Regions from separate parts of the Kribbella sp. NPDC056345 genome, predicted to be linked through region 3. Evidence: riboswitches for the same ligand, from Rfam matches in the RefSeq annotation. Region 3 holds a riboswitch; each other region holds the start of a gene.
The links. A riboswitch is a leader RNA that binds a small molecule or an ion and turns the genes downstream of it on or off. The one in region 3 is predicted to bind ZMP and ZTP.
Positions count from the first base shown of each region.

Region 1: it holds a riboswitch for ZMP and ZTP, as region 3 does, so the genes downstream of both, ACFCV3_RS11145 (bifunctional 5,10-methylenetetrahydrofolate dehydrogenase/5,10-methenyltetrahydrofolate cyclohydrolase) here and ACFCV3_RS29720 (5-aminoimidazole-4-carboxamide ribonucleotide transformylase) in region 3, are expected to answer to the same signal.
Region 2: it holds a riboswitch for ZMP and ZTP, as region 3 does, so the genes downstream of both, ACFCV3_RS42400 (glycine hydroxymethyltransferase) here and ACFCV3_RS29720 (5-aminoimidazole-4-carboxamide ribonucleotide transformylase) in region 3, are expected to answer to the same signal.

Region 1 is NZ_JBHJQQ010000003.1:20,502-22,752, reverse strand. It holds gene ACFCV3_RS11155 (hypothetical protein) at 1-720, shown strand, start outside; gene ACFCV3_RS11150 (peptidase inhibitor family I36 protein) at 745-1,131, shown strand; ZMP/ZTP riboswitch at 1,202-1,309, shown strand; gene ACFCV3_RS11145 (bifunctional 5,10-methylenetetrahydrofolate dehydrogenase/5,10-methenyltetrahydrofolate cyclohydrolase) at 1,333-2,205, shown strand; gene aroH (chorismate mutase) at 2,232-2,251, shown strand, end outside.
Region 2 is NZ_JBHJQQ010000031.1:8,955-11,205, forward strand. It holds gene ACFCV3_RS42400 (glycine hydroxymethyltransferase) at 1-788, opposite strand, end outside; ZMP/ZTP riboswitch at 813-894, opposite strand; gene ACFCV3_RS42405 (acyl-CoA dehydrogenase family protein) at 892-2,251, opposite strand, start outside.
Region 3 is NZ_JBHJQQ010000009.1:154,542-156,792, reverse strand. It holds gene ACFCV3_RS29725 (hypothetical protein) at 1-915, opposite strand, end outside; ZMP/ZTP riboswitch at 978-1,057, shown strand; gene ACFCV3_RS29720 (5-aminoimidazole-4-carboxamide ribonucleotide transformylase) at 1,071-1,982, shown strand; gene ACFCV3_RS29715 (AAA family ATPase) at 1,989-2,251, opposite strand, start outside.

The sequences.
Region 1 (2,251 bases), on a different contig from region 3:
ACCGAGCAGAAGGCTCTGCTGCACCAGGCTGAAGAACGTCTCATCAGCAAGTGCATGACGGCGGCCGGTTTCCGGTACGACGAGCAGGCGCTGCCGGCCGTTTCCATCGATCGCAGGTTCCCGTTCCTGATCGACGACATCGCCTGGGCCCGGACCAACGGTTACGACCGGCCGGCCCAGAAGCGACCGGATCCGTACCTGGACTCACTGTCCGACGAACGGCACGCACAGTACGCCCGGACACTGCTGGGCCAGGGCAAGCAACTGTCCGTCGAGCTGCCCAGTGGTCCGCGTCTGTCCGCCAGCGACCGAGGCTGCATCGCGGAGGCCCGGCGTGAGCTTTACGGCGACCTGCCGCGCTGGTTCGTCGTACGGCGAACGTCCGACAAGCTGATCTTCGCCGTCTATGCCGATGTCCGCGACGATGCCCGCTTCAGCACAGCGATGAAGCAGTGGAGCGACTGCATGCGGGACCGCGGCTATCCCGTCGACAACCCCGGGCAACTCCGCGGCCTTGCGAAGGATCGCGGGACCGGGCGCGACACCGCCGTCGCCGAGGCGACCTGCGCCACGACCACCCCCGCGGGCCGGGCGCTGCGCGAACTCGAGGCCGAACACCTCGCCAAGATCACCGCCGAACATCGGCGGGAGCTCCAGGATCTCGACGCCCTGGAGCGGTCCGCACTGCCCCGGGCCGTTGCGGTCCTGGGGAAGCGATAGTCACCCCTCACAGAGATAGGAATCATGATGGTGAGACTCACCGCCGCGAAGACGGCAGCCTTCACCACCCTCGCCGTACTCGGCATCCTGGTCCCGACGACCTCGGCCCAGGCCGCGACGACCGATCTGGGCGACTGCCCGCGGAGCCACTTCTGCGCCTGGGCGGACGACAACTACAAGGGCACCCTGGCCAGCTGGGAGGGCGACGACAGCTGGTGGGGTGACAACAACATGCACGACGACGCCGAGTCGATGTTCAACAACGGCACCCCGGCGAGTGAGGACGTCGTCGCGATCTACTACGACGTCAATCACGGCGGGTTCGCCTTCTGCATGGACCGCGGCGAGACGATCGACGTCAACATGGACGACAACGACTACGACTCGCACGTGTGGACCAGCGGCTGCTGATCAGCTGAGGTGAAGGAGCCCTGCTCTCCTCCGGGGGAGCAGGGCTTCTGCCTGCCGGCAGGTAAACTCGTCCCCGGACCGCGACTGGCGTTGAGGTGGGGTACCACCGGGGAGCGGTCTGCCGGACGATCCGGCCGCCGGGCAGGTTCCGGCCTTGTCGCGCGCCTGGGCACTCGAATCGATGCCCGGAGGAGTGTGCGCATGACCGCCGAACTGATGATCGGGACCGATCTCGCTGCCGAGATGGTGACGAACGCCGCCGCCCGCGCCGAGAAGCTGCGCGAATCCACCGGCGTGCAGCCGTGTCTGGCGACTGTGCTGGTCGGTGACGATCCCGCGTCCGCGACGTACGTGCGGATGAAGCAGAACCGCAGCAAGAAGGCCGGGATCGGCTCGCGCAGCGTCGTACTGCCGGCCGAGACCACCACCGCCGAGCTGGTCGCCGAGCTGACCAAGCTGTCGGACGACCCCGAGGTGCACGGGATCCTGCTGCAGCACCCGGTTCCGGGGCACATCGACGAGCGTGCTGCGTTCGAGGCGATCGATCCGGCCAAGGACGTCGACGGGGTGACCATGCACGCGTTCGCGGCGATGGCGTTCGGTGAGCCCGGGTTCCGGTCCTGTACGCCGGGTGGGATCCTGCGGCTGCTCGAGGCGTACGACGTACCGATTGCCGGAGCGCACGCGGTCGTGATCGGCCGCAGCCCGATCCTCGGCAAGCCGGCCGGGATGTTGCTGCTGGCATCGGATGCGACCGTGACCTACACCCACTCGCGGACCGTCGGCCTGCCCGAGATCGTCCGGACGGCGGACATCGTGGTTGCCGCGGTCGGCAAGGCGAACTTCGTCCGCGGCGACTGGCTGAAGCCGGGCGCGGTCGTGATCGATGCCGGATACAACGAAGGCAACGTGGGCGACGTCCACTTCGAGGAGGCGAGCGCGGTGGCGCGCCTGATCACTCCGGTGCCGGGCGGGGTCGGGCCGATGACCATCGCGCTGCTGCTGGAGCAGACGGTCGACGCCGCTGCAGCGCAATCCGAGACGGCTGTCCAGTCCGTGGCCGGTCTGGCCTAGGCTGTCTACGTTGTGAAGTAAGTTCGATGAGGAGGCGTGACGTGGC
Region 2 (2,251 bases), on a different contig from region 3:
TCGAAGTCGCCGGTGAAGACCTTGCCCGCGACCAGGCCGGCGAAGTGTGCCATGTCGACCATCAGGGTCGCGCCGACCTCGTCGGCGATCTCGCGCATCTTGGCGAAGTTCACCTTGCGCGGGTACGCCGAGTAGCCCGCGATCAGGATCAGCGGCTTGAACTCACGCGCCTTCCGGGCGACCTCGTCGTAGTCGAGCAGCCCGGTCTCGGGGTCGGTGCCGTAGGAGTGCTGGTTGAACATCTTGCCGGAGATGTTCGGGCGGAAGCCGTGCGTCAGGTGACCGCCGGCGTCCAGCGACATGCCGAGCATCTTCTGGTCGCCGAGCGCCTTGCGGAGCTTGGTCCAGTCCTCGTCGGACAGGTCGTTGACGTGCTTGGCGCCGACCTCGGCCAGCGCCGGGGACTCGATCCGCTGGGCCAGGATCGCCCAGAAGGCGACCAGGTTGGCGTCGATCCCGGAGTGCGGCTGGACGTAGGCGTGCGGGGCGCCGAACAGTTCACGGGCGTGGTCGGCCGCGGTCTGCTCGACGGTGTCGACGTTCTGGCAGCCGGCGTAGAAGCGGTGCCCGACGGTCCCCTCGGCGTACTTGTCCGAGAGCCAGTTGCCCATCGTGAGCAGGGTGGCGGGGGAGGCGTAGTTCTCGCTCGCGATCAGCTTCAGCGAGGAGCGCTGGTCGGCCAGCTCGGCCTTGATCGCACCCGCGATCGTCGGCTCGACGGAGGCGATCACCTCGAGCGCGTTGCGGTAGGCGGCCGACGCCTTGGCAGCATCGAAGGGTTGAGTCATCGTTGTCTCCTGCGGTTGCAGTGTTCGAGGCACCCAGGCGCACGGTGCCAACGCTTTTCGCTCCCCGGTGGTACTCCACCTCAGCGCGCCAGTCGCGACCCGCTCACCCTATCGTGCGCTCGACGATCTCCCGGAACGGTGTCGTGCGTGGCAGCGTCCCGAACACCCCACCCCAGTCCCCGGCCAGCCGCGACGCCACGAACGCGTCCGCCACCGCCGGTGTCGAGTACCGCACCAGCAGCGACGCCTGCAAGCACAAAGCCATCCGCGCCGCCAACCGCCGCGCCCCCGCCTCGTTAATATCCGCCAACCCCTGCAGTACGTCGTTCACGGCCGCATCCAACCGCTGGTCCGCACCCTGTGCCGCACCAACCTCCAGCAGCCAGGCCTCCAGCGACTCCGGCCGCCTCAGCGCGCGCAACACATCCAGCGCATTCACATTCCCCGACCCTTCCCAGATCGAGTTCAAAGGCGACTCCCTGAAGAGCAGCGGCAACCCCGACTCCTCCACAAACCCGTTCCCACCCAAACACTCCAGCGCCTCCGCCACCATGAACGAAGTCCGCTTACAAACCCAAAACTTGGCCAGGGGTAGAGCAATCCGCCTGAACGCCGCCTCCCGTTCGGGGCTGATGGGTCCGGCTGCGCCGGCCTGCTGGGAGGGATGGGAGCCGAGGCCAGCACCATCGCCCAGGGCGTGCGCCGCGCGCCGCTCCGCTTCCGAGCGGGCTATTTCGCGATCCGCTCCTTCCCCCTCACCGCGTGCAGTCGACGCATCTGCGGCCGCCGCCAAGCGCATGGCTAGGGCGGTGGCTGCTTCGCTTTCTATGGCTAGGTCGGCGAGGACGTTGAGCATGGCGGGTTTGTCGGAGAGCAAACCTCCGAAGGCGGAGCGGTGGTGGGTGTGCCAGGTGGCTTCTAGCAGGGCTCGTCTTTGGAGGGCGGCTGAGCCCAGGACGCAGTCGAGGCGGGTGGCGGCGACCATTTCGATGATGGTGCGGACGCCGGCGCCCTCGTCGCCCAGGCGGTAGCCGACGGTGCTGTGGAACTCGACCTCGCTGGAGGCGTTCGAGCGGTTGCCGAGTTTGTCCTTCAGGCGCTGGAGCGCGAACGTGTTCCGGTTGCCGTCAGCAAGCACCCGTGGGACCACGAAACAGGTCAGCCCGTCCGGCGCCTGGGCGAGCACGAGGAACACGTCGACCTGGGGTGCCGAGCAGAACCACTTGTGCCCGTCGAGCAGATACTCCTCGCCGGTCGGCGTGGCCGTGGTCAGGTTGGCCCGCACGTCGGAACCACCCTGCTTCTCCGTCATCCCCATCCCGGCCAGCACGCCACGCTTGGCTGCGCCGGGCAACCGTCGTACGTCGTACTCGGTCGAAGCCAACCGCGGAATCCACTCGGCCGCGAGCCGCTCGTCGGCCCGCAGTGCCGGCACCGCGGCGTACGTCATGGAGATCGGGCAG
Region 3 (2,251 bases):
CCGGCCCTCGGTGCAGCAGGCGTGTTCCATCGCTTCGGATTTCGCGCTGGTCCACTTGAGCGCGAAGGCCATCGCACCGTTGGCCGAGACGTCCGCGGGGTCCGGCGTACGGGCGTCGTTCCACCACTTGTCCCGGGCCGCGACTAGCTCGGAGCGGCGGCCGCTGACCTCGCGCGCGTACCGCTTCATGCGCTGCACGCGCGGCGGGCCCTTGTCGGAGGCGACCTCGAGCCAGACCTCGTTGAAGACATGGGCCGCGATACTGCACAGCACACTGCCCGGCCGCGCCCGTGCCACCACCGCATCACCGAAGTCGATCAGCTCGGCCAGCTCCAGACCGGACCACTTCTTCGCCAGCACCTGGACCCGGCCGGTGTGCGCCGCGTAGCTGCCCGGGTGCCGGATCAGCGCGGCATGGAAGATCTCGGCCTTGTCCTCCAGCTCCGCCTGCAATCCGAGGGCCGCCCATTGCAGCACCTCCCACGGCACCGCGTCATCCGCGGCCGCCACGATCGCGTCCTGCAGCACCGCGGCCGCCGTACGCAGAATGTCGTGGAACGTCGCGAACCGCTGCGCCGACACGTCCTTCGCCCGCTGCCCGGTCCGCACCGCCCACGCCTCGAACACCAGTGTCTGCCCGAACCAGAGCAGCAGATCCGGATCCTTCGGGTATGCCTCCAGCCGCAGCTCCAGCTGTTCGCTCCGCCCGACCGCCGCCTTCGCCAGACCGGTGGCCCGGATCGACCGCAGGTTCGTATTCGCCGGGGTCACCTTGAGCAGGGCCAGCCCGGTCGACAGATCTCCCTGCCGGACCGCCGCGTACGCCGCGTCGAGGTCGTCGTCCAGCCAGGCCTGATCCAGCCTCAGCCCGGACACATCGACCCCTGACGCCCCCTTTCGCGAGAAGAACCCCATTCGCGGATGGTAAGACTCCTCCGACCTCTCTGGTTCGGAATTGCACCTTCCTGCAATAGCCTGTGCCCTACCGCGACTGGCGAGGGTGGGTCACCACCGGGGAGCGGACAGCTACGTGGCGTCGTCCGCCTGGGCGCCTCCTTCCGGAGGTGCTCATGCGTTATGGGATGAATCCACACCAGGCCGCTTCGATGACAGCCGTCGGCTCGGCCGCACCCTTCACCGTGGTGGCGGGCAGTCCGTCGTATGTCAACGTGCTCGACGCCCTCACCGGCTGGCAGCTGGTCCGGGAGGTCGCTCTTGTTTTCGGGGCGCCTGCAGCGGCGTCGTACAAGCATGTCTCCCCGGCCGGCGCAGCCCTCGGTACGTCGGTCGCTGACGCGTACCGGCGCGCCCGGGACGCCGACCCCAAGTCGTCGTACGGCGATTTCGTGGCGGTCTCGCATCCCGTGGACGCTGAGCTGGCCGCTGTGTTGAAGGGCGTCGTGAGCGACGGGATCATCGCGCCGGGCTACGCGCCTGGTGTGGTCGAGGTGCTGGCGGCGAAGAAGCGCGGCACGTACTTGGTGCTGGAGGCGGATCCGGTGTTCGAGCCTCCGCGTGAGGAGGTGCGTGAGCTGTACGGTCTCCGGTTGACCCAGGAACGCGACTCCCTGCCGTTGACCCGCGACCTGTTGTCCCCTGACCTGCCGGACTCCGCGGCCCGCGATCTCCTGCTCGGCCTCATCGTCGTCCGCTACACCCAGTCCAACACCGTCGCCCTCCTGAAGGACGGCATGGCCATCGGCATCGGCGCCGGCCAGCAGTCCCGCGTCGACTGCACCCGCCTGGCTGGTCAGAAGGCCGCCGGGTGGTGGTCCCGCCGCTCCACCACGCGTCTGACCGGGGTATCCATGGTCTCCGACGGCGCTCTCCCCTTCCCCGACAATGTCGAAGAGGCAGCCCGTTTCGGCGTCACCCACATCGCCGAACCCGCCGGCTCCATCCGCTCCGACCAAGTAGCCGCCGCCTGCACCACCCACGGCATCACCTGGTCCCCCACCAACGTCCGCCTCTTCCGCCACTGACCGCTATCAGTGCAGCCGGTAGATGCCGGCAGCGACCCCGCGACGGACAACCTCCGCTGTAGCAGCCGCTGACTGGTCGGTGGTGTCGAGGGCGTGGTGCTCCAGCGGGCCCAGCTCGGCGAAGGCGCCGTACATATGGCTGATGGCGCCTTCGTCACGGAGCGATTCGGGACCGCGGGTCTGCGCGCGGGCAATGGTTTCCTCGAGTGCCGGCCGCAGTACGACGTACGACAGAACCAAGCCGTCGTTCAGCGCGGCCGCCCGGAACC